Regions from separate parts of the Rhizobium sp. LjRoot30 genome, predicted to be linked through region 4. Evidence: predicted binding sites of a transcription regulator. Region 4 holds the regulator's gene; each other region holds the start of a gene.
The links. The regulator LexA, encoded in region 4, represses DNA repair genes until DNA is damaged. The targets are predictions, from matches to a motif close to TGTTCNNNNTGTGTTCNG.

Region 1: a site for LexA is predicted at 2,999-3,016, ahead of ACSQ3I_RS00805 (YifB family Mg chelatase-like AAA ATPase). Genes of this name have one in related genera too.
Region 2: a site for LexA is predicted at 1,437-1,454, ahead of dinB (DNA polymerase IV). Genes of this name have one in related genera too.
Region 3: a site for LexA is predicted at 4,821-4,838, ahead of ACSQ3I_RS27800 (ImuA family protein). Genes of this name have one in related genera too.

The regions. Positions count from the first base shown of each region.
Region 1 covers NZ_CAXUSG020000001.1:156,475-163,830, forward strand. The annotation lists gene ugpE (sn-glycerol-3-phosphate ABC transporter permease UgpE) at 1-55, shown strand, start outside; gene ACSQ3I_RS00790 (sn-glycerol-3-phosphate import ATP-binding protein UgpC) at 68-1,189, shown strand; gene ACSQ3I_RS00795 (cupin domain-containing protein) at 1,272-1,769, shown strand; gene gshB (glutathione synthase) at 1,968-2,915, shown strand; gene ACSQ3I_RS00805 (YifB family Mg chelatase-like AAA ATPase) at 3,094-4,626, shown strand; gene cysK (cysteine synthase A) at 4,708-5,676, opposite strand; gene ACSQ3I_RS00815 (LysE family translocator) at 5,832-6,449, opposite strand; gene ACSQ3I_RS00820 (DMT family transporter) at 6,527-7,356, opposite strand, start outside.
Region 2 covers NZ_CAXUSG020000002.1:664,502-671,857, reverse strand. The annotation lists gene ACSQ3I_RS07085 (exonuclease domain-containing protein) at 1-287, opposite strand, end outside; gene dinB (DNA polymerase IV) at 318-1,415, opposite strand; gene ACSQ3I_RS07075 (2Fe-2S iron-sulfur cluster-binding protein) at 1,690-2,010, shown strand; gene ACSQ3I_RS07070 (cytochrome P450) at 2,040-3,326, shown strand; gene ACSQ3I_RS07065 (GlxA family transcriptional regulator) at 3,347-4,357, opposite strand; gene ACSQ3I_RS07060 (aminotransferase class III-fold pyridoxal phosphate-dependent enzyme) at 4,458-5,693, opposite strand; gene ACSQ3I_RS07055 (class II aldolase/adducin family protein) at 5,707-6,363, opposite strand; gene otnK (3-oxo-tetronate kinase) at 6,368-7,356, opposite strand, start outside.
Region 3 covers NZ_CAXUSG020000034.1:366-7,721, reverse strand. The annotation lists gene ACSQ3I_RS27810 (error-prone DNA polymerase) at 1-2,593, opposite strand, end outside; gene ACSQ3I_RS27805 (Y-family DNA polymerase) at 2,590-4,104, opposite strand; gene ACSQ3I_RS27800 (ImuA family protein) at 4,025-4,774, opposite strand; gene ACSQ3I_RS27795 (helix-turn-helix domain-containing protein) at 5,433-6,302, shown strand; gene ACSQ3I_RS27790 (DUF3833 family protein) at 6,409-6,894, opposite strand; gene ACSQ3I_RS27785 (hypothetical protein) at 7,157-7,356, shown strand, end outside.
Region 4 covers NZ_CAXUSG020000005.1:279,456-286,811, reverse strand. The annotation lists gene ACSQ3I_RS13225 (transglycosylase SLT domain-containing protein) at 1-588, shown strand, start outside; gene ACSQ3I_RS13220 (transporter) at 743-1,507, opposite strand; gene ACSQ3I_RS13215 (formylglycine-generating enzyme family protein) at 1,828-2,784, shown strand; gene ACSQ3I_RS13210 (DUF389 domain-containing protein) at 2,795-3,934, shown strand; gene lexA (transcriptional repressor LexA) at 4,042-4,770, shown strand; gene ACSQ3I_RS13200 (ComEC/Rec2 family competence protein) at 4,764-7,073, opposite strand.

The DNA.
Region 1 (7,356 bases), on a different contig from region 4:
CGTGGTGATCTTCCAGCGCTGGTTCATCAAGGGCCTCACCGAAAGCGACAAGTAAAGGAACGCGCCGATGGCGACGATCGACATCAACCAGGTCTCGAAGATCTATACCGGCGGCGTGACCGCCGTCCGCTCGGTGGACATCAACATTGCCGACGGCGAATTCATCGTGCTCGTCGGCCCGTCCGGTTGCGGCAAATCCACGCTGCTGCGCATGGTTGCCGGGCTGGAGACGATTTCGGAAGGCGCGGTGCGCATCGGCAATCGTGTCGTCAACGACGTCGATCCTGCCGACCGCGACATCGCCATGGTGTTCCAGAACTATGCGCTCTATCCGCATATGACGGTCTACGAAAACCTCGCCTACGGCCTGAAGAACCGCGGCACGCCGAAGGCGGAGATCGCCGAACGCGTCGCGGAGGCGGCCCGCATGCTGCAGCTCGAACCCTATCTGGAGCGCCGCCCGCGCGCACTGTCCGGCGGCCAGCGCCAGCGTGTCGCCATGGGCCGCGCCATCGTCCGCAAGCCGGCCGCCTTCCTCTTCGACGAACCGCTGTCGAACCTCGACGCCAAGCTGCGTGTTTCGATGCGCGGCGAGATCAAGCGGCTGCAGCGCCGCCTCGGCACCACCTCGATCTACGTCACCCACGACCAGCTGGAGGCGATGACGCTGGCCGACCGCCTCGTGGTGCTGAACGGCGGCCAGATCGAGCAGATCGGCGCGCCGCTGGAGGTCTATCATACCCCGGCCTCGACCTTCGTCGCCAGCTTCATCGGCTCGCCGGCCATGAACCTGGTGAAGGGCGACCTTCATGGTGACCGGCTGGCGATCGGCCCGGCGGTGTTCGAGCTGAACGGCTTCGCCCCCGCCTCCGGACCGCTGACGGTCGGCCTGCGTGCCGAAGATCTGCGGATCGCCCGAGAGGGGGAGGCATCGTTTGCCCTTCGGGTCGATTACGTCGAGGAACTGGGGTCGCAACGGCTCGTGCATGGCACGTTGGGTGACCAGCCGCTGACCGTTGCCCTGCCGCCGGAAACCGAGCTGGCTGATGTGATGAACCTTGCGATCGCCCCCGAACGACTGCACTTCTTCTCCAATGAGACCGGAAAACGGATCGGCAGCCGCACGTCTGACGCTGTGATTCAGGCAGGTAGCACGCCTGTAGTTGCACTTTCGGCGATTGATCGTTAAAAAACGACAGATCGTTTGAACCGACTTCTTACGCCTTGCCGCTAGACTGGCGGCAACGGGTCGTTTGATGCAGGGGTGAATCATGGTTTTGAAGTTGATGCTGGCGAGTGCCGCGGCAATGGCGGTGCGGACGCTGCCGCTGTCGGCAGGCACTGTGCAGCCGCTCGTCTCCGCCCCGGTCGAGGGGATGGAAATGAAGCCGTCCCCGATCGAACCCTCCTGGATCATCGAAGGTGAGCCGCAGGCGCGCATTGCCGAGCATTCCTGGAGCGCCGATGAGGCAGCGATGACGGCGATCTGGGATTGCACCGCCGGGCATTTCCGCTGGTATTTTCACTGGGACGAAACGGTGGTCATCCTCGAAGGCGAGGTCCACGTGACAACCGAGGACGGTTCGGAGCGTGTCCTTCGGACCGGCGACATCGGCTATTTCAGCGGTCGGACCTGGGCGACCTGGCGGGTCGACGACTACGTCAAGAAGATTGCCTTCGTCCGCAAACCGTTTCCGGTGCCGGTCGCGATGGCATATCGCCTCGCCAATTTCCTGCGTTCCAAGCCGCCGAGGGGTTTCGCCGGCTAAAGGAATTCCAGCAAAAGTGCGCAGCGGTTCTGCGGCCGGAATTGCGCAAAAACAAAAGGTTGGAGATTTTTCGCGGTTCGGAGAAAAGCGGAAATATTCTAACCAGCCTGCGGGAAGATTGTACGTGCTGCATGCGTCGCCCGTTGCGTTCATGCCCTGCCTATCCTAGATAAAGCCGGCATCGAACGGGAGCAGCCCATGGCGACGATCAAGAATGTAGCGGTCCAGATGGACCATGTATCCGGCATCAGCATTGCCGGCGATTCCACCTTTGCCATGAGCCTCGAGGCGCAGGCGCGCGGCTACAAGCTGTTCCATTATACCCCCGATCGCCTCAGCCTGCGCGACGGCAAGGTTTATGCCAGCGTCGAGCCGATGGTGCTGCGCGACGTCAAGGGCGACCATTTCGAACTCGGCCCGGCCGAACGCGTCGATCTTGCGACCATGGACGTGGTGCTGCTGCGCCAGGACCCGCCCTTCGACATGGCCTATATCACCTCCACACATCTCCTGGAGCGCATCCATCCCAAGACGCTGGTGGTCAACGATCCGGCCTGGGTGCGCAATTCGCCGGAAAAGATCTTCGTCACCGAATTTGCCGACCTGATGCCGCAGACGCTGATCACCCGTGATGTCGGCGAGATCGCCCGCTTCCGCGCCGAGATGGGCGACATCATCATCAAGCCGCTCTACGGCAACGGCGGCGCCGGCGTCTTCCATTCCTCGCGCGACGACCGCAATTTTTCCTCGCTGCTGGAAATGTTCGGCCAGATGTTCCGCGAACCCTTCATCGCCCAGCAGTACCTGCCGGCGGTGCGCAAGGGCGACAAGCGCATCATCCTGGTGGATGGCAAGCCCGTCGGCGCCATCAACCGTGTTCCTGCCGAGCATGACAGCCGGTCCAACATGCATGTCGGTGGCCGGGCCGAGGCGACGGAACTGACGGCGCGCGAACTGGAGATCTGCGAGCGCATCGGCCCGGCGTTGAAAGCCCGCGGTTTCCTGCTGGTCGGCATCGATGTCATCGGCGACTACATGACCGAAATCAACGTCACCTCGCCCACCGGCATCCGTGAGGTCAAGAAGTTCGGTGGCGCCGATATCGCCAGCCTGCTCTGGGATGCCATCGAGAGCAAACGGGCGTAGTCGCGGCCGTTTCAGCTCCTTTGTTCCGCTCATACAACCTCGCGCAACTCCAATGCGCGAGGTGCGGGAAATTGTTCTTCTGATGTTCTTGTTTTATTCCATTTTCCATGCCAGATTGTATCGACAGGCCCGCTAAAGCTGTAAAACCGGGTCTTTTAGTTGCAAAAGGGGCGGAGACATGGTGGCACGCGTCAGTACGGTTGCATTCCACGGTATCGAAGGCGTGCCCGTCGATGTGCAGGTCATGCTGGCGCCCGGCAAGATCGGCATGCAGATCGTCGGCCTGCCGGACAAGGCGGTGGCGGAAAGCCGCGAGCGGGTCCAGGCGGCGCTGCACGCCTCCGGCCTTGCCTTGCCGCCCAAGCGGGTTACCGTCAACCTGGCGCCTGCCGACCTTCCCAAGGAGGGGTCGCATTTCGACCTGCCGATCGCACTCGGGCTGATGGCGGCGCTGGGCGCTATTCCCGGCGATGCGCTGCAGGGTTACGTCGTCATCGGCGAACTCAATCTCGACGGCACGCTGGCGCCCGTTGCCGGTGCCTTGCCGGCTGCCATCGCAGCGAACGCGGTCGGCAAGGGCTTGATCTGCCCCAGCGAAAGCGGGGCTGAGGCGGCCTGGGCCGGCGAGGGCGTCGAGCTTCTGGCGCCACGCAGCCTGATCGCGCTTGCCAACCATTTTCGCGGTACGCAGGTGCTGTCGCGGCCGGAACCGGCGGTTCGCGCCAATGCCACCAACCTGCCCGATCTTGCCGATATCAAGGGCCAGGAAAGCGCCAAACGGGCGCTGGAGGTGGCGGCAGCCGGTGGGCATAACCTGTTGATGGTCGGGCCGCCCGGCTCCGGCAAGTCGATGCTGGCGGCACGCCTGCCGTCGATCCTGCCGCCGCTGTCAGCGCCGGAACTTCTCGAAGTGTCGATGATCCATTCGATCGCCGGCCAGTTGCCGGGTGGAAAACTTTCCGACCGGCGGCCTTATCGCGCGCCGCACCATTCGGCCACCATGGCGGCACTGATCGGCGGCGGCTTACGCGCCAGGCCGGGCGAGGCCTCGCTTGCCCATCACGGCGTGCTGTTTCTCGACGAGTTTCCGGAGTTTTCACCGCAGGTGCTGGACGCGCTGCGCCAGCCGCTCGAAACCGCCGAATGTTTTATCGCCCGTGCCAACCACAGGGTTTCTTATCCGGCGGGTTTCCAGCTGGTGGCGGCAATGAACCCCTGCCGCTGCGGCATGGCCGGCGAACCCGGCCACACCTGCGCTCGCGGCCCGCGCTGCATGAGCGATTACCAGGCGCGGATTTCCGGGCCGCTGATGGATCGTATCGATATCCGCATCGATGTGCCGGCGGTGGCCGCGACCGACCTTCTCCGGCCGATGGCGGCGGAGAGGAGCAGCACGGTGGCCGCCCGCGTCGCCCGCGCCCGGGAGATGCAGCGGGAACGTTTCCTGGCGGCCGGCGTGGCTGCCATTTCCACCAATGCCCGCTGCTCCACAGCACTGATCGAGGTTCTGGCCGAGCCGGATGCGGCCGGGCTGCAGCTGCTGCGCGACGCGGCGGAGAAGCTGAAATTTTCTGCCCGTGGTTATCATCGGGTGCTGAAGGTGGCGCGCACGCTGGCCGATCTCGATGGCAAGGAGGTCATCGGCCGCATCCACCTGGCCGAAGCCATTTCTTACCGCATCGCCGGCGAACGGCTGTCGGCGGCAGCGTAAGCGTAAGCGTAAGCGTAAGCGGGGCATCATCTTGCCGGCGGAAGGGCGCGGAAGCGCCACACCGCCGGAAGATATTCTGGATCAGCCGACCAGGCCTTCGAACAGCGCGGTCGAAAGATAACGCTCGGCGAAGGAGGGGATGATGACGACGATGGTCTTGCCGGCATTTTCTTCGCGCTGGCCGATGACGGTCGCCGCTGCCAGCGCTGCGCCGGAAGAAATGCCGACCGGCACGCCTTCGAGCCGCGCGACGAGCCGGGCATTTTCGAAGGCTTCGTCGTTGCTCACCTTGACGATCTCGTCATAGATCGTCGTATCGAGGACTTTTGGGGCAAAACCGGCGCCGATGCCCTGGATCTTGTGTGGACCGGGATTGCCGCCGGAGAGAACCGGGCTGTCGGCCGGCTCGACGGCAACGACCTGTACAGAAGGCTTCTTTGTCTTCAGCACCTGCCCGGCGCCGGTGATCGTGCCGCCCGTGCCGATGCCAGAGACGAGGAAGTCGACCGAACCCTGGGTGTCGTTCCAGATTTCCTCTGCCGTGGTCTTGCGGTGGATTTCCGGGTTGGCCGGGTTTTCGAATTGTTGCGGGATGAGTGCGTCCGGATCGGCGGCGGCCAGTTCCTCCGCCTTGGCGATCGCCCCCTTCATGCCCTTCGGTCCCTCGGTCAGCACCAGTTCGGCGCCGAGCAGGGCGAGCATCTTGCGGCGCTCGACCGACATGGTTTCCGGCATGGTGAGGATCAGCCGGTAACCCTTGGCGGCGGCGGCGAAAGCGAGTGCGATGCCGGTATTGCCCGAGGTCGGCTCGATCAGCGTCGTCTTGCCGGGGGTGATCTTGCCCTGGGCCTCCAGCGATTCGATCATCGCCACGCCGATACGGTCCTTCACCGAAGCGATCGGGTTGAAGAATTCCAGCTTGGCGAGAAGATTGGCCTTGATGCCTTTCTCCTTGGCAAACTTGTCCAGCCGGACGATCGGCGTATCGCCAATGGTTTCGGTGATCGAGGCGTAGACCCGGCCGCGGCCGGGCTTGCGAGGTTCAGACATCGTTTTCTCCCTGTTCGTCGTGGTTGGCGGCAAGGTAGGATCAATTCCGCCGTTCCGCCAGAGGTTTGCTGTCGCAAGCGCCCGACAATGCAAGGAAAACGATCGGGAGACAGCGCCGGACTCCGGCCCGCATCGTGTCTTCCGGTTTTTCGGTCTCAGGCAGCGCGGGCGGCGATGAAGGTTGCCGTGCCTGCAAGGATCGCGGCGGCCATGCGGTTGAGCACCTGAAGGCCGCGCGGCCGCTTGAGCAGCGCACGGGCACGAGAGGCAAGCGCCATGTAGGGAAGCAGCACGACCAGCAGGACAAAGAAGGTGGCGGTCAGGAGGACGGCATATTCCTGCAGGCCGATGCTGCGGATATCGATCAGCGTCGGCGCAAGGGCGACGTAGAACAGCATGCTTTTCGGATTGCCGAGCGTGATCAGCAGGCCGGAGAGAAAGGCCAGCGCCGGATTGCTGGAGCGTTTTGCGGCAATATCCTGCGGCAGCAGTCCGGCGGTCCAGAGTTTCCAAGCGATGTAGACGAGATAAAGCGCACCGGCGAGCTTGATGACGATGAAGGCCTCGGTGAAGGTCTGGGCGACGAAGGCAAGGCCGAGAATGACGGCCGTCAGGTACACCATGTCGCCGAGGATGATGCCGAGGCCCATGAACAAGGTTTCCCTGAAACCCGAACCCAGCGCCCGCGCAACAAGCGCGGTGATGCCGGGGCCGGGAATGACGGCGGCGATAAACAGCGCGACGCAATAGGCGAACAGGGCGGTGAAGGTCATGTCGTGTCTCCGGAAATGAGGCTTTCGCATTGCAGAAATCCGCCCGGCAAGCAAGACATGGCGCTAGGACACGGCCGTTACTTTTTTGCGCTTCCCGCCGTGGTTCCGGCGACGGCGGAGCCGCCTCGAAAAACCGTCCAGCCGAGATTGATGCCGGCGGCGGCAAACAGGATGACGGCGGCGCCGGCGATCTGCATGGGGTGCAACTGATGGCCGAAGGCGATGCGGTCGACGAGGATCGAGGCGATGGGATAGATGAAGGAGAGGGCACCGGTCAGGTGTGTCGGAAGCCGCTGGATGGCGCCGTAGAGCAACACATACATCAGGCCGGTGTGGACGATCCCGAGCGTGATCAGAAGCGGCCAGACATCGCTGCTTGAGGGCATGACGTCGAAACCGAGAAAGGGGGCGAGCATCGCGGTGCCTGTCGTCACATGGATAAGGGCGATGAGGTGCGGCGGAACACCTTTCAGCCATTTGGCGGCGATGACGGCCAGCGCATAGAAGAGGGCGGCGCCCAGCGCCAGCAGGATGCCTGTGAGATAGGATCCCTGTTCGCCCGGCGCCTGCGCCTTGCCCTGGACGATGGCGATCATGCCGAAAAACGCCAGCAGCAGCCAGCCGAGCCGCGCCAGGGTGATTTTTTCACCGAAGAAAAGCGTGCCGAGGCCCAGCAGCATGAAAGGCTGGGTGTTGTAGACGGTAGTGGCGACAGCAATCGAGGCATGCGGATAGGCGGCGAACAGCAGCAGCCAGTTGGCAACGATCGCCACGCCGCCGGCCACGGCAATCGCGAATTGCCGCCCGGTGATGATGCCGGGTCGCAGATAACCGAGCACGGCACAGACGATGAGCAGGCAGAGCGCTCCGATGGCGCATCGCCAGAACACCACGTCGATGACCGGTA
Region 2 (7,356 bases), on a different contig from region 4:
CGATGCGCGGCCAGAGCATCGATCTTGCCGGATGGACGCAACACAGCTGGTGCGACCTCTTTCCAATAGGGGGCGTTTGCGACCTGTTCATCGAGAATATGATGGACGGCCATCGTCTCCGGCGAGATCGGCCGCCCCGGATTGACCATCAGGGCGCCGCGCTCGTCATTGACGGTCCAGCGGCCGTCCGCGTCGACAACCACATCCTGCCAGCCGATCTCGCAGACGTCATTCGCTCCGTTGCCGGCTGTCTCCAGATCAATGACGCGAACGCGGGATGTCGACACGGCTTTCTCTTCTCTTGAACAGGCTGTCGATCATAAATCGAAACCGAGCTGCGGTTGTTCCTCATCGCCGGTCACCCTGTCGTTCGTGAGCGACGACAGGGTGACGCCGAGGAGACGAACGGGAAGCTTGAAAGGATAAACCGTCGAGAGCAGGGTTTCGGCGGCTTCCACGATATCTGGCACAGCGGAGATCGGCTGGCTGCTGGTCCGGCTTCGGGTCGCCTGCGTGAAATCAGAATACTTGATCTTCACGGTCACCGTCCTGCCGCTGATACCTTGCGCCGTGCAATACCGCCAGACTTTGTCGGCGAGAGGTTTTAACTCCGCTTTCGCCAGGTCGAAACTGTCGATGTCTTGCACGAACGTATCTTCGGCGCCGACGGATTTGCGGATCCGATCGGGCCTTACCTGGCGTTCATCGATGCCCCGCGCGATGCCGTAGAAATAGGGGCCGGATTTTCCAAAATGTTCGGCCAGGAATTGCAGCGACTTCGCTTTGAGGTCTGCGCCAGTCTCGATCCCATGACGCTTCATGTAGTCGGCCGTGGCCGGGCCGACACCATGGAATTTCTTGACGGGCAATGTTTCCACGAATGCCGGTCCGTTTTTCGGCGTGATCACGGCCTGCCCATTGGGTTTGTTCAGGTCGCTCGCCATCTTGGCGAGAAACTTGTTATAGGAAATTCCCGCCGAGGCGTTCAGCCCGGTGACCTGCTTGATCTTCGCCCGGATTTCCAGGGCGATCTCGGTTGCAATCTCCATGCCTTTCAGATTTTCGGTGACATCGAGATAGGCCTCGTCCAGCGACAGCGGCTCGATGAGTGGCGTATACTCCGCGAAAATCTCCCGGATCTGCTGTGACACGGCCTTGTAGACATCGAAGCGCGGTGGAACGAAGATCAGCTCCGGGCATTTTCGCGCGGCGGTCACCGAGGGCATGGCGGAGTGGACGCCGAACTTTCGGGCTTCGTAACTAGCCGCTGCCACAACGCCGCGGGCCGCGGACCCACCAACCGCGAGCGGCTTGCCGCGGAGTTCCGGGTTGTCGCGCTGCTCGACCGACGCATAGAAGGCATCCATGTCCACGTGGATGATCTTCCGGACAGGCATCTGGATGATGGTGTTCATAGCGCGTGGCGATGGCTCTTCTGAAACAAAAGAAGAACATACATGGTTTCGCGGCGCAGTCCAATCTCGTTTCGACCCTGAAATCCGTCATTCTCGAAGAGTTCGGATCACGCTTTGACGCTTCTTGCACTGAGCTTAGCGGATTATGCGAGTTTGGCTGTGGCGGCGGAGGTTATGGTCGTCGGGTCGGATCATTTCCCCGCCGACATCGAACAGGATCGGCTTTTCCCCTCAATAAGTTGATGCCGATGGCAGATGCCAGGAAGGTGCGCCGATGACGAATACATTCAGGCTCCACGTCACCGGACGTAACGGCCGCACCAGGGAGAGCGATGGTCAGATCGGGGCTTCGCTGTTGGCGATACTCCGCGAAGCGGGCGTCGATGAAATATCGGCGATCTGCGGTGGGAACTGCGCCTGTGCGACCTGTCACGTCTACATAGAGCCGGCCAGCCTGCTGCCCAAGCCCCGGATCGAGGAAACCGAGATGCTCGATACCTTGCTCCATCAGAGCCCAATTTCACGCCTTGCTTGCCAGGTGGTTCCCACCGCGGGCATCGGCACCCTCAAGGTCAAAGTGGCTCCGGAAGAATAGTCCGGTTCATCCAGCAAAGGGGCAAAGTAATGCCGACACAACTCGATATCCGGTCACTTCCCACCACCTCCGACTTTGGCTTTTCCGGCGGTAGAGACAATTTTCGTGCCTTTTGCCGGCGCGTTTTCCGCACGAAAGAGCCTCGTTTCCTTCGTACGCCGGAGGGCCAACTCGTTGTCTTTCGCCATGCGGACCTGATGCTGTTCGGCACCGCGCCCGAAATCGGCAATCTGCCGATCGGAAAAATGTATCCGAACCGCTTCAAGGAGGGCGCGGTCTCCGAACGGTCTCCCGGTTGGGAAATCGGCGAGGTGATCGGCGCCCAGGTCTTCACGTTCAACCCGCCCCTGCATGGCCCGGCTCGCCGAATGCTGTTGAACTGGCTCGGTCCCAAGCAGGTCAGCCAGATGGAAGAGTTGGCACGCACGGTCGCGCGCCAGGTCATCGGCCGAATTAAGGACGGCGAAACCGTCGACCTGGTCGAGACGGTTGCGGAGGCCGTGGTCGTCGGCTTCTGGAGCCGGTTGCTGCATCTGACCGACGAGGAGGCCGTGGTGATCGGCCGATGCGCTCAGGAGATGACGCGGCTCTTTCATGCCAATCGCAGCCAAGACGATCTGAGGGTTCTCGACCGGGCCTTCGCGGAATATGCCCGGCTGCTCGACCTGGCGGCGGCCCGCGGGCTGGAGAACGGCGATCCCGCCATGCTCGACATCGCCGCACGATTGAAGGAGTTCGACTTTCCCGACGATCCCCACGAGGTGGGGCTCGTTCCGAAGTCGGTCGGGGCGGTTCTCGCCGGCAATCTCGTCGATGGTTTTCACACGGCCGCGCTCGCGGCAGCCAACACGTTTCATGCCCTGCTCGAGAACCCGGAGGCTCTGGCGACCGTACGCGCGGCACCGCAGACCCTGCCACGCGCCATCGCAGAAGCGCTTCGGCTCGAACCCCCTGTGCTGACCCTCAGCCGCTACGTCCTGCGGGATTTTCACGTCGATGGCTTGATCCTGCCTGCCGGGACCAAAATCACCATGATGTGGGCGGCAGGCAACCATGATCCGTCGGTTTTTCCGGACCCCGAACGTTTCGACATGAGCCGACCTCAGGCAGGCTTGACCACGTTTGGTTTGGGGACCCACATCTGTCCCGGCCGCTACGCGGGCGTGATGTTGACGAGGGTGATGCTCGAGGAGTTTGCCGCACTTGGCAAAGAGCTTCGAATTGCCGAGGCGCCGGGAGAATGGATCCCCGATCACTTCATGAACCAGCTCAGGGTGTTTCCCGTTCGCATCGGCAGCGCGGAGACCAACGGGTGACCCTGCCTGTGCTGTGAGCCTCAGTAGAGCCGCCGCCCGTCCGGACGCGGGCCATTCTCGCGGAAGGCTCTCCTGTAGCTGGTCGGACTTGTCTTGTACCGGGCGCGAAAGGCCCTGAAGTAGGTTCCGGGCGAGGAGAAGCCGCACGCCAATCCCGTTTCGCCGACGCTCATCGGACTGTAGAGAAGAAGCTCCTTGGCCCGTTGCAGCCGGAACGTCAGGTAATAGCTCTTCGGGCTGGCCTTCAGGTATTTGCGGAAGAGATATTGCAGCTCGCGGGCAGAAATGCCGCAACGTCCCGCCAGTTCCTCGATCGACAACGGCTCTTCTATGGTCTCCTGCATCAGCCGTTGCGCGCGGGCAAGGAAGGGGTTCGCCTGCCACGTCGTGCTGTTGACGATCTCTCGCTGCAAACTGTGATCGGCCCTTGCGACGGGATAGACGATCTCATTGGCGACGAGTGTCTTCAAGGCGGCTCCGCAAAAACGTTCGAGCATAAACAGCGACAGGTCGAGGCTGGCCAGCTGCCCGGCGCATGTCGAGCGGTCGCGATCGACGACGAACAGCTGTTCGACGACATCCGTCTCCGGGTGTAGCTCCCTAAAGGACGCGATCGTGCTCCAGTGGCTGGTGGCGCGATAGCCCTTGAGGAGACCCGCTTCCGCAAGCAGCAGCGGCGCGGCATCCAGCGCGCAGATCTGTGCCCGCGACGCTGCCTGTCGCCGCAGCCAGCGGAAGAGCGCGCTTTTCCTGTCGCCGCCAAATTCGTAGGAGGAATGCAGCAGCACCAGATCATAGGCCTTGTCGTCATCCAGCGACGCGGTGGCGGGCAGGGTGATGTCCATCGGCGGGCGCTCGTCATCCCTGGCCGACAGGAAGTCTATCTGGAACAGTGGCGACTGGCTCAGCCTGTTCGCGGCGCGGAAAGGCTCGATGGAGAGCAATGCGGCATGCACCGCGGGCTCGACGGAAACGAGCGCGATCGAAAAGGTGCGATGGGGATCGGGGGGGGCTTTGTCACTTGCGTGCATGGGCATGGTCTTCGTTTCGGAACCCCCAGATTGCTGCGGCAAGACCGCGAGCGGCGAGCGTCATAGATGTTCCGCCCGCCATCTCGTCCGTCTTGTTGCACTATCGCAGCGTTCTCGTCGTATCCTTCATGGCGGCATCCGCCGCTTCGAGGGCGCGATCGATATCCGCAGGCTGATGGGCGGCGCAGAGGAACATGTTGTGCCGCGGATGCAGATAGATGCCGTGGCGCAGGGCGGCCGCGCAGAACGTGTTGGCGATCGTGAGATCCTGATCGCCGACGAAGCGGACCATCGGCATCTGTACGGGACCGGTCTGGCTCAGTGCGAATCCGTGGCGCGTGGCGATTTCCGCCAGGCCGTCGCGGAACCGCTGACCCATAGCTTCGGTATGGGCAAGCGCATCCGTTCCTTTGAGAATTTCGATGGTTTTCAACGCGGCGGCCATCGCAGCGGATCCGTACCAGAAGGAGCCGGTGACGAAGATCTTGGAAGCGCCTTCCAGCATGCTTCGGCTTCCCGCCACGGCGGCGAGCGGCCAGCCGTTGGCGATGGATTTCGAATAGGCGCCGAGATCCGGCTTGACGCCGTAGCGTGCCCAGCTACCACGTACGTCCAGACGGAAACCGGCGCGGACGTCGTCGAGGATCAGCGCTGCGCCTGTCCGGTCGCAGATGGCGCGAGCATGCTTGAGGAACGCTTCCTCGGGCATTTCCTGGTCGCGATTCACATCGTGACGAAAGGCGGTCATCATGATTGCCGCCATGTCGTCGCCGGCCTGGGCCACGGCTTCGTCGAGGCTGGCACTATCGTTGTAGTCGAAAAGCACGAGATGGGTGCGATCCTCTGCCGTCACGCCGACGAGCGACGGTGAGCACCACGGAACCGCGCCGTGATAGGCACCGCGCGCGACGAGAATCTTGCGTTTGCCGGTCGTGGCGCGTGCGACGGTGACGCAGGTGGTGGTCGCATCGGTGCCATTCTTCTGGAAAAGTGCCCAGTCGGCATAGTCGATCGTGTCGACCACCGTCTCCGCCAGCTCGACCATCAGCTCGGTCGGACCGTTGCCGATATCACCGACGCCGATCTGGTCGATGGCTGCCCTGTCCACATCCGCTTGCTTGTAGCCCAGGATGTTCGGCCCCCAGGCGCACATGAAGTCGATGTATTCGTTGCCGTCGACGTCCCAGACGCGGCATCCGTCGGATTTGGCGAAGAACTGCGGATAGCCCGGCCCGATCGCGCGCGTGGCCATGTGTCCCCATACGCCGTTCGGCACCACCTTGCTGGCCCGCGCCAGAAGCGCGTTGTCGCGGCTGTTGACGAGTTTCTGTTCCATCTGTCTCTCCCTTTCACGCATTCGGCGCGTCTTGCCGGCCATAGGTCTTGTAACGTTGCTTGACCTCGACCAGCTCTTTCTCGTTCAGCAGGACCGGCTCGGTGAAGGACCGGCAGAGCATGTATTGCCGCGCCAGCGTCTCGAGCTTCAGTGCACGGCCGTAGGCTTCCGCCAGTGTGGAACCGACGGTGATCATGCCGTGATTGGCGAGCAGGCAGGCGGTCCTGCCCTGCAGCGCCTCGACCGTGACATCGGCAAGCTCCGGCGATCCGAACGTGGCGTAACGCGAGCAGCGCACGTCATCGCCGCCGAAACCCGCGACCATGTAGTGGAAGGCCGGCAACCCGATGCGCGCGCAGGACAGGGCGACGCAATGGTCCGGATGAGCATGGACCACCGCGTGGACTTCCGGCCGTGCCTTGTAGACGGCCGCATGCAGCGCCCACTCGCTCGAAGGCTTGATGTTGCCCGCCCAGTGGCCGTCGAGGTCCATCGCGACGATGGTTTCGGGCAGGAGCTGCCGGGGCGGGATGCCGCTGGGGGTGATCAGCATGCCGTCTTCGGCGCGGATGCTGATATTGCCTGTGGTGCCGACGTTGATACGCTGGATTTCGGCGTCGATCGACGCGTCGATCAGGGATTGGCGGTGGTCTTGGTTGGATAGGGTCATCGGGTCAAGCTTTCGGAGGCCAACGGTCGAGAAGAGGGGCTTCGGAGATCGGGCGGCGCATGTCGTCGAGCGCCGAGGCGAAGATGTCGAGGCTGCCGAGCTTGCCGGACTTCAGCATCAGGGCAATCGGAAAAGGCTGGACGGAGACCGACCGGGAAAAACCCGGCTCGCGATAGGGGCCGACATCGAGATCGGTGATGCCGAGCGCCCGCACCACCGAGCCTGATGTCTCGCCACCCGCCACGACCAGCCGCCGGACGCCATGGTCGAAGACGATCGACCGGGCGATTTCCGAAAGGATGGCTTCCACCTTGGCCGCGATTTCGAGGCGGCCGTGGGCGGCTTGCAAGGCTTCGACACGGGCTTGCGGCAAGGCGGTGCTGATCGCGAAGGCCCGGCCGGCAGCCGTTTCCGTGGCCGCGAACCGTTTGGCTTCGGACACGACATCGCGGCCGGCATAGGCCTGCTCGACGTCAATGGTCAAAACGCCGTGCGATTGCCCGAAGCGATCGAGTTGCGTTGCCGTCTGGTCCGCCAGGCTGCCGACGAGGACGGCGCCGGGACCGTCCACGCCGTCGAGCCGCACCGGTGTGGGCGAGGGCATCAGGCCGCTCCCGAACCACAGGGGCGGCAGATGGGCGGCGACAGAGGAGTTACCCGTCAGGAACGGTGCATCCACGGCAGCGGCCGCGAGTGCGGAGAAATGCCGCTCATAGAGCGTGTCGCAGATGAAGAGCGATGTTTCTGCCGCCGCTTCGAGAGCGCTGCGGATCGCCTCCGGACCGCGATCGACCATCGCATAGTCGATGAGGCCGACCTGTTTGCGGCTCTGGGCCTGCAGCACGCGGACGAGATTGGAATCGGTCATCGGCGTCAGCGGGTCGAACCGCTTCGGCGATTCCGCCAACAGCTGCGCGCCGCCGAACATATGACCCTGGTAGACTGTGCGGCGGGTTTCGCACAGCGCCGGGACGAAGAGCGCCTGTCGCGCGC
Region 3 (7,356 bases), on a different contig from region 4:
CTTTTATCGCCCAGAGGGCATCTCGACGCTGCAGACCAATGGATGGCAAGAACGCGTCGGCTTCCGCCAATTCAACCAGCGATGCGGCCGGTACTCCAGACCGTCGCCACATGTCGTCGACGTCTGAAAAACGCTGATCCGCTCTCGCCGCTGTTATCCTGGCGACATCGGCTGTGGCCAAACCCCGAACCAAACGCATGCCAAGGCGAACTGCATATCGGTCTGTGCCTTCGACAGCTTCCAGCGTGCAATCCCAACGCGACCGGTTCACGCACACAGGAAGAACATCAACGCCGTGATCACGGGCGTCGCGTACGATTTGGGCAGGAGCATAAAACCCCATTGGCTGCGAATTCAAAAGCGCTGCACAAAAGACGTCAGGATGATGACACTTCATCCAGCTCGATGCGTAGGCAATAAGCGCGAAAGAGGCTGCATGGCTTTCAGGAAACCCGTAGCTGCCGAAACCTTCAAGCTGAGAAAATGTCCGCTCGGCGAAATCAACGGCATAACCGTTGCGAACCATGCCTGAAACAAGCTTGTCCTTGAAACGGGATACTCCGCCCGTGAACTTGAAGGTCGCCATGGATTTGCGCAGCTGGTCTGCCTCGCCACCGGTGAAGCCCGCGCATACCATAGCGACCTTCATTGCACTCTCCTGGAAAAGAGGCACGCCTAGCGTCTTGTGTAGTACCGCCTCCAACTCGGGAGTAGGATACTCGACTTTCTCTTTGCCTTCGCGGCGGCGAAGATAGGGATGAACCATGTCGCCTTGGATCGGCCCCGGTCGCACAATGGCAACCTGGATAACCAAGTCATAGAATGTGCGCGGCTTCATGCGCGGCAGCATCGACATCTGCGCGCGGCTCTCGATCTGGAAGGTGCCGAGTGTGTCGGCACGTCTGATCATCGCATAAGTGGAAGGGTCCTCTCCGGGTATCGTCGCGAGATCGAGCGGCAACTCCTTATGTTGCTTTAGAAGATCGAAGCTTTTGGCCATACAGGTGAGCATTCCAAGCGCAAGAACGTCGACCTTCATAAATTTCAGCGCCTCGACATCATCCTTGTCCCATTCGATGATCTGCCGATCATCCATCGCGGCTGGCTCAATAGGTACGAGATCGTCGAGCCTATCATGCGTCAAAACAAAGCCGCCTGGATGCTGACCAAGGTGCCTAGGCGCTCCCATCAGTTGCTGAGCCAACTGAAGCGTGAGCGCTAGTCGGCGGTCGTCCGGGTTGAGATTCAACTCACGAACCTGCCGCTCACCCACCGTCTCAGACCATGACCATACTCCTTTCGATAGAGCGGAAATCAGGTCTTCCGGCAGGCCAAGTGCCTTACCAACATCCCTTATCGCACCCTTGGCGCGATATCGAGTTACAGTTGCGCATAGAGCCGCCTTGTGGATGCCGTAGGTTTTGTAAATCCATTGGATGACCTCTTCGCGCCGAGAGTGTTCAAAATCGACATCGATATCGGGCGGCTCATCTCGCTCTTGGCTGATAAACCGTTCAAAGAGGAGATCGTTGGTTGAGGGATCGATACTGGTGATGCCGAGAATATAACACACGGCGCTGTTGGCCGCCGAGCCCCGTCCTTGACATAAAATTCCCCGCGAACGCGCATAGCGAACAATGGAGAACACCGTGAGGAAATATGGCGCGTATCGCATGCTCGCAATAAGAGCCAACTCACGGCGGATGGTTTGTTCCACGTGTTCTGGGAGGCCTTCGGGATATCGGGTTCCCACTCCTTCCCAGGTGTAATGTTCGAGTGACTGCTGTGCGGTCATTCCTTCAATCAGGGCTTCTTCCGGATACTGGTAGCTCAATTCTTCCAAAGAGAAGGTGCAGCGCTCTACAATTTCCATTGTTCGTGCAAGCGCCTCAGGATAGCGCGGAAATAGTCGCGCCATTTCCTCTGGCGGCTTCAAGTATCTATCTGCATGCCGCTCGCGTTCGAAACCGACGTTATCGATGGTGGTTCTGCTGCGAATGCACGTAACAACGTCCTGCAACTGCCGACGTGATGGTTCGTGAAACAGAACGTCATTCGTGACGACCGTTTTTACAGAATGTCGAGCGGCAAGATTGGAAATCTCATGTAGTCGTATTTGGTCGTTGGGGCGACGACGCAGACAGAGCGAAACATAAGCGCGGTTGCCGAACACCACCGCCATTTTTCGAAGCTGAATAGCCAACGTCTCATCGGGTAGGTCCGGTATGAGGATGGCGATCAAGCCCTCAGCGTAAAGTGCGACATCGTCGAGGGTGAGAATGCACCGTCCCTTACCTCCACGTGACTTGCCAAGAGTCAGCAACCTTGTGAGCATGGAATAGGCTATCTTGTCGGTTGGATATACCAAGATCGACATGCCGTCCTGCAGATCAAGACGACACCCAACCACCACTCGCAACCCAGTCGACCGTGATGCCTCAAGAGCGCGAACGACGCCCGCGAGGGAATTGCGGTCAACAATGCCAATCGCCTTGATACCGAGCGCTTTGGCGGTTGCAAACAGCTCGTCAGCAGATGACGCTCCTCGAAGAAATGAGAAATGCGTGGTCACTTGGAGTTCCGCGTATCTCATGTGAAAGTCCCGTGCAGAAACCAGCGATGTGTTCCTGTCTCCAGATTGACACCATCACCTGAGCGGTAAATCCAATAGCGTTCACCGGCTTCATCGACGACCGTAAAATAGTCGCGCACGGCTGCCCATTCCGAGGTTCGCTGCCACCATTCCCCGAAAATGCGCTCTGGTCCGTCAGCCTGCTTTACTTTCCGGCGCTTTCCCCTCCAAGTGAAAGAAACAGGAGGGTGATCCGGCATCAAAGCGATGACATCTATGCCCTCGGGTTGAGCCAGCAACCTTATAGGGCGCGGCCAGATCAGCGGCCATGTCAATCCGGTTTCTTCAGCAAGAGGCAATATTCTGCGCACTGATCGCTCCGGGACATCGCTCGCAACCGGTGTCATGCGATAGAGATGGTAAACCCCGCGATTGCCAAGAATATCGACGAAGGGTCCGACATCCGGCATCTGTTGATCGACTAGATCAGATATGATCTGTTTTTCGTCGAGCGGTTCCACCAGAGTTGCAGCGAGACTGAGTTTCTCTATGCCGAATCCTGGATCGATTTTTTCGATCCGGTCTTTGAATAGCTTGGTCAACCACGCGACATCACGAACGGGTTTCGCGGTCCCAGCTCGAAGGGCTTGAAACGTGTTGTCTACTCGGTGGACCAGGAGGTCGGCACGCCTTACCCCCATGCCTGTCCGCTGCAACTGCCGACACAGCTTTTGAACGAGTTGCGATATGTATTTTGCAATTGTCTCAGTTGCCCCAATCGGCTCCGCAAATGTTCGATGAATCTCTATAATGTTCTCAGGCCGAATTGGCTGAATCGGCTCAGCCACAACGCCTAGCATTTGATCTAGACGGCGACCCAGTTCAGGGCCAAAACGCAGCGTCAGAGGTGCGCGTGGTGTCTTGATCAGATCACCAACACTGCGAAAGCCAAGTGTGCGCAACCCTTGAATTGTTTCGGAATCAACTCTCAAAAGTGCGATTGGCAAACGCGCTATCGAAGCTTCGACGCCGCCGTTCAAAATTACTGTGGTGCGAGTGGTCAAACTTCGCGCAAGAGCATGAGAAGCCCCCCAAGTGCTGGAAACTGCTGCTTTGGCAGCTAATCCACGCGCATGAAACCGATTGACCAGCCCACTGAGCATCAGTTCCTCTCCCCCCTGAAGGTGATCCGCACCCTCCGTATCCATGACGATGCCGTCGGGGTTATCCATCGCCACCACGGGTGAGTATTGACTAAGCGCCCATAGGGTCAGGCGCTCCAGGGCAAGACCGTCTGCCACTGGGTCTGCGTCAATCATTGCAAGCCCTTGAACGAGCGCCTGTGCTTTCGAGGCGGGCATTCCAATCTTGAGGCCATGCTTTGCGGCAGGAGTGTCGATGGCAGACAGCCAGCGTTTCGATCCACTGCGTGAAATAACGCCAATAGGAGTGTCAGCGGGTATTGAGGGATCGGCGCGCCTGATCCGGTCCGTCGTGAGCGTCGGAAAATAAACAGATACGACCCTCGGCATCACAGGCACCTACAATGAAATCCGCACTTTCTCCGGCCTTGACCCTTATCAATTCCGCCAACCACCGCGCTCTCCCTACACCTGGCACTTGCAAGGGCTCGGCTGGCAAAACGGAGATACGCCATCGCGTAGTCGCTGCCGTCGGGTGGCCAAAGTCGTTGGCTTCGGATTGGCGTCGCCACCGGCGGATGATGAGGCCCATAGTACCGGACCCCTCTGCCGCGAGCTGCAACCTTCTCGATGCTGTCATCGGCAATCGGACGACTTCTGCAACCACTGCTGCTATTCCGCCAAAGCGAAGCGCTTCTTCGGCGCTCTCAAGCACATATTCCTCGCGGATCGCTTCAACATAAATGACGCGATCTGGATGAAGCCCAACCTGTGCTAAAGCAGGTGCAAAGAGGTCGGGTCTAGCCAGACACCAGACGACTTTGCCTTTGGTGCGAGCCGCTATGCCAGCAACAAACAGAGCTGCGGCTGCGCCATCGACGGTTCCAGCGCCGCCCCCAGCAAACTCATGGATTGCTCCATGAGCCAAACCACCACCTGGCAACCGGTTATCGATCAATTTCGCTCCGAACGGAAGCACGATCCGCGACTTTCCGTTCGCGCCTTCAAGGTGTTGGATACGCTCACGCAGTTCTGAGATGACTGTTTTGGCAAGCGTCATGTTGATCAGGACCGAATTCGGTTTGTTATGTGATGAAAAGAAGATATGTTCCCTTTTTGTTCCCAATCCATACGCGAGTCAATGGAGGTTTGGTTAAGGGCTGCGGATCGGACTTGTCACTCCACAAGGAGGTGGGTTGAGAAATTCGTGCAGATTCAAGGGTCTAATCGATCTTCATCCACAGCCAACAAAATGTCATCGATGAGAAAAATCCCAACGGCCTTCTAACACTGAGAGATTTCCGCGCGGCGGTCATCACAATTGAGTGCGTCCCCTGCAAGAAAAGCAACGAGTTTGATCGCAAAGCTCTTGTGCGACAGTTTGGAGCAGCGGCCACGTTTATGCAGCTTCGTCGACGCTTGGCAGTTGGTTGCGACCAAATGCTGTCTGAAGGCGGAAAGGACAAATGCAAAGCCACCTTCCCCTGCCTTGCTAATTTAGGACTGTCGCACACAAAGGAAATCGATCCATGACTGACAGAATCGTTTCTTTCGAAGAAAAGCGAGTTCGCTAGCGAATTGGCAGTGGAAGCCCCCGGTGTGCCTTGAGCCTTAGACTATCAGCCAATTGTCAGTGTGGCTATGTTCTCCGAAAACGGCAGACTTGCGCAACTCGACATTCGGACCTCATGCGACACCCTATAACCAGCAATCAAGAGATGGATTTTTTCCGGGCCAGGCAGGCGGACATTGTCATAGCGCCGGTCTTCGGGAAATCCGAGGTGACAATGGCTAGGCTCTCTTGCATTCGTTCTGGACATGGGATCATCGATCCACCCGTTCATGAGGACGCGTTCTTTTTGGCATTCAACCTTCGAGATTATGAGGGCGACCTTTGGGTCGACGGCAAGAAGGTAGACAGCAAAATTTCTAGAAGCGGCAACTTCACGATATACGACTACCGGAGGATGTGGCTCGCAGACATGAAGTCATCATTTGACGGACTGGGCTTCCATATTCCTCGCTCAGCGCTGACTGCCTTCGAAGAAGACCTGGGCGGTAGACGGATCGACACGCTTCATGCAGTCCCAGGACGGGATGTCGAGGACGATATCGTACGGGGCTTGATACGCGTCTGTCTTCCAGCGGTCCATAATCCAGCTAGCGCAAGTCGCCTTTTCCAGGATCACGTTGCCGCAGTCCTTACCTTTCATCTCTGCACGACCTATGGAAGCCAGAGCACTCAACCGCCAGTTTACGGTCACCTTGCTGCATGGCAGAAGAGACGCGCGCTCGAACTACTTGAGGCAAACCTGGCGACAGACGTGTCTCTCTCTTCCGTCGCTGAAGCCTGTGGTCTATCTCAGGGACATTTTACGCGAGCGTTCAGACTGTCTGTCGGCCACCCACCCTATAAGTGGGTGATCCTCAGGAGGGTGGAGAAGGCTAAGGAGCTTCTGCGAACAACAAAGCTCACCATTGCTGAAGTGGCGTTTTTATGCGGCTTCTGTGACCAGGCACATCTCACCCGGATATTTAGAGCGAAAATAGGAACCACTCCCGGTCAGTGGCGGCGGGCATTAAGCTAGGACCGGCAGGGTAGCGCGGGCGATGTAGTCAACAACTTAGTCAACTGCGAGGTCCGGCGCACTCGACGCCGTTGAAAAAGCGGTCGCATTTGCGATCTTATAGAATTCACACCGCCTGTTCTCGCTCATAAAAGGCGTTCAAGGTTGCAACCTGTATGCCGAACTTGGTCAAGGATGCATTTGCAGTCATGCGATTCTTGTCATGCAGAAAAAACCAGTCATCGAATCCAAACCGCGCTTTCGAGCCGTCCGAGGCCGGAACTTCGCGATGATAGGTCCAATGAAAAGCGTTTCCTGTTTGCTCGCCTTTGGCAGTGCCTTCGATAAGCGTCTCCCGCCCGTCGTATTCACTTGGGCTCCGTTTGATGATGGTCCACGTCAGATGGTCCTGATGACCATCATCAAAGAAGTACGTCTCCTTCAAAGATAAGGTGTTGGCAGAAGCCTCCCATCTACCCTCTGCTTCGATTGAAAAGCGGTTCTGAAGGTTTCCCATGCGGGTCAACACAATGCCCCAACCTCGAAGGCGGCCTGAGAAAAAGTCTTCCAGGATGAACTCTGGCGGCTTGCTAGCAAAGTCTTCGATTTTCATCGGTATCTCCCTATTCCGTGAGAGAACCGTCCGCGCGGCCGACAGTTCCATCAGTTCAAATTGGCAGAAATTTCTGGTGAAACCGGCAGCGCTCCATCCCAGGAGATTGGAGCAGTGCTACTGCCCCCGCCAAGACGGCGGGATGCTCGGTCACCGGTGAAGCATTTTCCAACAAAGCCTCTCGGAATACGATTTATTTCGCCGAAGTTGTCGGGTTTATGAGCATTCGTGCGTCGTTCTGGAAAGTGAGGAGGACTTCCATTTGACGATGCCAGAAATTATTGTGCGGGACGCTGAGCGATACGTCGCCGTACGCTTGCCCGTAGTCATACCGTTTGCCGAGGAAGTCGATCCAGCGTTCGATGAGTTGTTCGAGGCTTTTTCACAAGCGGAGGTGCCATCGAATGGGATGGAGTTTATCAAGTTCAACGTTGTCGACATGCCGAGCCTCGAAATCGAGAC
Region 4 (7,356 bases):
AGCGACAGCATGGTCAAGCGCGCCTACGCTCCGAAAGACGTCGAGCAATTCCAGCTCCTTGTCACGGCGTTTCATCGATACGGCGAGAAATACTCCTTCGATTATCTGATGCTCGCGGCCCAGGGATATCAGGAATCCCAGCTCGATCAGAGCCGGCGCAGTTCCCGCGGCGCAGTCGGTATCATGCAACTCCTGCCGTCCACCGCAGCCGACAAGGCGGTGGGCATCAAGGGGGTCGATACCAGCGCCGAACGAAACATCGAGGCCGGCGCCAAATACATGCGCCATCTGCTGGACACCTACATAGACGACGAAGCTTTGCCGCTGCGGGAAAGGTTGCTTTTTGCCCTGGCGGCCTACAATGCCGGGCCTGGCAACCTGCGTAAATTCAGGCGCAGGGCGGAAGCGATGAACCTCGATCCCAACGTCTGGTTCGGCAATGTGGAGCATGCTTCGGCAGCGGTCGTCGGACGTGAAACCGTCCGTTATGTCGGCAATATCTACAAATATTACGTCGCTTACACACGGCTCGCCGAACACAGCATGACCAGCCCGGCTCTTCCTTCAGCGGACGGCGGGGTTGAATGAATGACGATCCGAGGACAACGCGAAGCCCATGTCCGCATTTCCCTGAAACGCGGACATGGGCGATCCATTTGCTTCTACGCAATTATGGATGCAAAAGCGCTCCGCATATTTGCCGGAATTGCTCTGGGAAAGCCGCTGTTCCAAACCGGATCGCTTATTTCGGGAACAGCATGGTGACCGCCACGCGAAAACCCCAGCCTTCGGGGCCGTTGTCCGGGCTGACAGCCCAGTAGCGAGCGCCTGCCGTGAAATTGACCGGCTGCTGGCCGAACTGGACAAGCTTCGAAACCTGAAAATTGACGGGAACCGACCAATCATCGGTCTTCCAGTTGTAGCTGCTTTCCGTGTTGAGCGCGAAGGTCCAGGCGTCCGGGGTCGTGTAGGAAACAAAGGGCTGGAGATAGGAGGAGCTGACATCGGGCCGGCTTCCATCGCCGGCAACCGACCAGATGTGGTTTGCCAATGCCCCCACGGTCCACGATCCCTGTTGCTTGAGAGCCACGGCCGTTGGACCCAGTCCGAACTTGCCGGCTCCAAGCATGTCGTCCGTGGCGGTCGGCAGCAGGAAAACCGGGCCGACGCCCCAGATGATGCCGTTTTCGGTCGGCTCCTTCGGCGAGAAGAAGAAGCTCTGCGTGATGTCTCCCAGCCCGGACTGTTCGCCGGACGGCCCGGCGATGTCGTCCTGCCAGATGATAGGCACGATCGTCCGCGAAATGAGGTTCCAGTCTTCGTTGATGGTAATGGGAATGACGGGCTGGATGTTCAGCGTGATCCGATCTCCGTCGGTTGGCCCATATCCGCCATCGTAGTTGAACTGGAACGGCACGCTGATCAGCGAAGCGACGGGATTGCTGAGCTTCTTGGCCAAATCGTTTTCAGCGTCCTGCGCCAATACCGCCCTCGTGACCGCCAGCATTGCGATAGCGGCCAGCCCGCCAGCTTTCAGACCCACCATCCGCGTTCTCCTCATTGCTTGCGTTGAAACAAAGTGATCGGAGGATGCGGATGTCTCGCTCTGTCAGGAAGTACGTTACAGTTAAAGTGCAGGCGATTACGTCCTTGTTGCGCGTCGTCTGCGACCCGAAAACTGAATGTCAACCTGCTGAAAACGCGGGATTTCGGGGCGAAATGGGCTTTTCGCGGACAACATGCCGAAACGCCCCGACGTTTACCGTTGCGTACTTCCTCCAGTGCTCCGGTCCGGACAAGCTTCCTCGAAGGCAATCGGAGGCAGGCATGACGCTCGCAGCAGAGATGGCAGGAAACATTACCCGCAGCGGCGAACTGATCTGGATACCGGGTCGGACCTTTGTCATGGGATCAGATCACCACTATCCGGAGGAAGCCCCCGCACACCCGGTTACGGTCGATGGCTTCTGGATGATGGAGGCGCCGGTCACCAACCGGCAATTCATGGCGTTCGTCGAAGCGACGGGGCACGTCACCGTTGCCGAGAAAGTTCCGGACGCAAAGAACTACCCCGGAGCTTTGCCGGAAATGCTGCGAGCCGGTTCACTTGTCTTCACGCCGCCGAAAACGATCAAAGGTCGGGATTTCTGGCAATGGTGGAGCTTCACCTTCCGGGCGAACTGGCGGCGCCCCCTCGGCGGCCAAAGCAACCTCCGCGGCAAACTCGACCATCCTGTCGTTCACGTTGCTTATACGGACGCCCAGGCCTATGCGCGGTGGGCAGGGTATGATCTGCCCACGGAAGCCGAGTTCGAGCTGGCTGCGCGCGGCGGATCGGACGATACCGAATTCGCCTGGGGAGATGAGCTGATACCGGGTGGCGTTCTCATGGCCAATACCTGGCAAGGAATGTTTCCGACCCACAGCACCAAACCGAAAGGCACGGAACGCACATCGGCGGTCAAGTCCTTCCCGGCCAACCCCTATGGTCTCTATGATATGATCGGAAATGTCTGGGAATGGACGACCGACTATTGGTCTGCCCGCCATCCCGAACCGGCCAAGTCTCCATGTTGCGTCCCGGTCAATCCACGGGGAGCAGGCGTCGAAACCAGTTTCGATCCCCAGCAACCGGCCATTCGTATTCCGCAACGCGTACTGAAGGGGGGATCACATCTGTGCGCCCCGAACTATTGCCAGCGCTACCGGCCGGCCGCACGCCATGCTGAAACGGAGGATACATCGACAAGTCATGTCGGTTTCCGTTGCGTGAAGCGGATGTAGAAACGGCCGTTTGCTCGATACGAGCCTGTCGAAACCGAATGTCTGTGACCCTTACAAACCATCCCGAGAACGATCTGCCATGGCCAACCAAATGTACGGAAGCGTCAGAGATATCCTTCGCTTTGAGGGAAGTGACACGCCTGCCTATTGGCGGCGTTTCTCCATCCTCCTGACACTTGCGGTCGTCATCGCGACGATGGGGCTCCTGCGCAATTCCGGCGCCGTGATCATCGCAGCCATGCTGGTGGCCCCGCTGATGACCCCGATCCTCGGAATAGCATCCTCGATCGTGATGGGATGGGTCGGACGCGCCAGCAAACTGCTTTTGACCGTCTGGCTGGCAGCAGGCTTGAGCGTGCTCCTTGCCTGGCTGCTCGTCTGGCTGACCGATGTGCCGAGGGGAATAGTAATTCCCAGCGAGGTCATCAGCCGAACAGACCCCGGGGCCGAGGATCTCGTCATCGCGCTTGCCGCGGGTATCGCCGGCGCTTACGTCCAGATCCGCAAATCCGAGGCGAGCCTTATACCGGGTGCGGCTATCGGAGTCTCGCTTGTTCCGCCCTTGGCCGCGGCAGGCATATTGCTCTATTTCGGCCAGCTCTCGCGCTGCTACGAGGCGCTGCTGCTTTTCGCCACGAATTTCGGTGCGATCATTCTGTCCGCCTGTATCGTCTATCTGGTCCTCGGTCCGCGTGATCTGCTGTTCAGGGCAGGCACGCGACGCATCAAATTTACGCTGGGTTTTGTCACGATCGCAGCCTTCCTCGCCATCGTCTTCTCGCAACTCTTCACTGCGACCTATTTCCGCTTCATGGAAGCCGGCGTCCAGGCGAAGCTTTCGCGCAGGATCGTCGAGTGGGCGACACCCACCCCCATCGAAATTCTGCGCATCGACATAGACGCGCATAAAAAGGTCGCGGAAGTCTGGGTCGTGGTCGATCTTCCTTCCGACGCACAATACAAGGTCGCCTCCATTTCGGACCTGCTTCCGCCGGCGCTGAAAGAGGTGCCGTTTCGAGATGCCGCGCGCGACGTACTCGGCCCCGAATACAAGGTGATCGTCCGCTACCAGACACGTCTGGCGTGGCTGGTGAACCTTGATAACGAGACGATCGAGCCGGCACCATCTACCCTGCCCGAGGGGGACTGACAGGCTCCGCCTCCCTTATTATCCATCAAAATTGGGGACTTGCAGAACACATGCCGAACAGATAGTGTCTGTTCTGGATTTGTTTCGCGATTCTGGGGATGGAAACGATGCTGACACGCAAGCAACAGGAACTTCTGCTTTTCATCCATGAGCGCATGAAGGAATCGGGTGTGCCGCCCTCTTTCGACGAGATGAAGGATGCCCTTGAACTGGCATCGAAATCAGGCATCCACCGCCTGATCACCGCCCTGGAAGAGCGCGGCTTCATCCGCCGCCTGCCCAACCGGGCGCGGGCGCTTGAGGTCATCAAATTGCCGGAGGCCTATTCCCCTGCCCCGCAGCCGCGGCGCGGCTTTTCGCCAAGCGTCATCGAAGGCAGTCTCGGCAAGCCGCAGCCTGTCGCCGCAGTCCCCTCCAAGCCTGTCAAATCGGCGGCAGACAGCAATCCTCATTCCGTTTCCGTGCCGGTGATGGGACGCATCGCCGCCGGCGTGCCGATTTCCGCGATCCAGAACAACACGCACGAAATCGTCGTTCCGGCGGAAATGATCAGTTCCGGCCAGCATTATGCCCTTGAGGTCAAGGGCGACTCGATGATCGAGGCCGGCATTCTCGACGGCGACACCGTCATCATCCGCAACGTCAACAGCGCGACGCCCGGCGATATCGTCGTGGCCCTGGTGGATGACGAAGAGGCGACGCTAAAGCGTTTTCGCCGCAAGGGCGCCTCCATTGCGCTCGAAGCGGCCAACCCGGCTTATGAAACCCGTATCTTCTCGTCCGATCGCGTCAAGGTACAGGGAAAGCTGGTCGGTCTCATCCGCCGCTATCACTGAACGATCAATGCGGCAATCGAGGCAGGCAAAGCCGCATTGAATTCACCGCTGCGCCAATCGTAACTGCGGTGACGCATCCAGGGGCGTTCGGCGTTCTCAAAGGCCGGGGCCAGGCGGGGTTGCTCGGCGGGGTTCTCAGGCAGGCTGATTTCCAGTGCGCCGGTGCGTCTCAACGTGGTCGACGTGATCAGCAATGCCCCGGAGCGGCAGGCTTCGAAACGGAGCCGTGCCGAGACGATGACAAGCGTTGCCGCATCACATGCGGCGCCGGCATATGCAGGATCATCGACCAGGGCAATCCTGCGTTCGCCGAGACGCAGGACACACCACAGTTTTGCTGCACAGGCAAAACGTCCCTCCTCGCTTTCCGCCAGCGCCTTGTGCATGGCGGTTCGTGCCTGCTTCACTTCCTCGGCTGTCAGGCGTTTTCTCTTTCCATCCTTCTCCATCGGTTTTGCGGTGTTTTCGAGCTGCTGCGGATCCCTTGGCTCGCCGATCGCGAGAGCGCGTTGCCATTGCGCAAAGATAAAATCGGGTGGGCGATCGCGATTGACGCTCCACGTCCCGTCAAGACGGGCGGAGGCAAGGCGTCCATCCTCTGCGACGATGAGATCGGCCGTACCGCGGCCATCGGCCATGAAAGCTGCAAGCGCGCCCGCCAGGATCAGGAGGCCGCCGAGATGGCGAAGCCGCGTCTGCAGCAACGTCATGACCAGAAAGCCGGCGACCGACAAGGGAAAGAATACGGGATGCAGGCGGCCGAACGCCACTTCGCCACCCCAGCCCGAAACCATCCGGGCTATTGCGATCACCAATTCCAGCCCTGCTCCCATGATCTGCAGGGGAAAGGCATCGAGGCCGAAGGGCATCAGCAACATGCCGATCAGGCCGGCCGGCATGACAACGAAGGAAATGATCGGCATGGCCGCAAGATTGGCGACCAGCCCATAGGTTGCGAGCTTGTGAAAATGCTCGATGGAAAAGATCGCCGTCGCCAGGCCACCGATCAGCGAGGTAAAGAAAACTCCGCCGAAAAAGCGAAACACCCATACCGCCGCTCGTAGGCCGGGGATTGCGGAGGCATGTTCGGTCGCCGGCCGCTCCTTCCACAAAGCATACCCCGCCACCAGAGCCAGCGTTGCTGCAAAAGACATCTGGAAACTTGCGCCCATCACTTCCGAGGGCGACATGGCGATAATGACGATGGCCGACAGCGCGACATTGCGCAGGCTGATCGAAGGGCGATCGAAGAACACCGCAATCAGCATGATCGCCATCATCAGGAAGGCCCGCTCGGCCGAAACGGCAAAACCGGAAATGAGGTAATAGGCGAACGCCGTTACCAACGCACCGAATGCGGCAATCTTCTTCACCGGATACGCCTGGGCGAACCCGGTGAAAACGCTGAGCCCGGCCCGAACACCGACAAAAAAGATACCGGCAGCAAGCGCCATGTTCAGCCCCGAAATGGCAATGATATGCGCCAGACCCGACAGCCGCAGCGCCTCGGTCGTTTCCTTCGATATTGCCCGTCGCTCGTCGGTGACGATGGCGGCAGCGAAAGCGCCTGCGTCTCCGGGAACGACGCTGCGGATCCGGTCGCCGATTGCGCTTCTGGCAGCGTAAAGCGTCAGTTCCAGGCGTTGCAGGACGCTGCCATTGCCGCCTTCGGCAACCGCTTCGGCCTCAGGCGCGCCATAAAAATAGCCGACGGCGCCGATGCCGTCGTAATAGGCGGCAAAGGCAAAATCGTTGAGACCGGGAAGTGCCGGTCCCGATGGCGGCGAGATGCGCGCCCGGCCGCGGATGCCGGCGCCGATTGCGATCGGCTCATGCCCGCTGCGGGCAAGCAGCGACACCCGATCCGGCGGGCGCTTGAGCGTCGGCTCCACTGTTGCCGTCAGCCGCACGATGTAGCGCCAGTGCCCCTCGCCGCTCGCCTCGCGCCGCTCGACGACGCCGCTGATCATGGTCGTCACCGGACTATCGAGCACGATCGTCGCACGCCGCCACGTCTCCCATTGCGCCAGCAGCATGCCGGCAAGCAGCAAGGCGATCGCGGCTGTGCCGTAATGCGCCATGCCTTGGGAAAAACGCCAACGCCAGGCCAAGCCGGCAAAAATGGCAAAACCGGTGCCGATCGCCTGAACCGGTGGATCGACGGGCAGCACGAACCAGATGACGGCCCCCACTCCCAGGCAGACGGCAGCAAGGAGGAATGCCCGGCCATGCCGCTCTTCCTCCTCCAGCATGGCGTAGCATCGGCTGCGCCAGCGCGACATGACGAAAAAAGAGGCAGGCAAGGTCCGGCGCGGCTTTGACGGTAGACGTTCCTTCCGATTTTCCCGGAAAACCGCCGGAAAATCAGCGGATTCCACCACCGGCCCACGAAGCCGCTCCTGCCTTAGAGAATCACCGTCTTCATATTCGGCGCGTGGCATTGAACTGCCAGAACTGGTGTTTCGGTGGCGGGCATCATGCAACCGAAGATAGGTTTTTGCAACCCAGATAATAAGCTTAACGTATTAATTTATCGCGTTGCGAGCAGACCGCGCCAGCGCCTTCGGCGGGCTGAAAAAAAGTCGA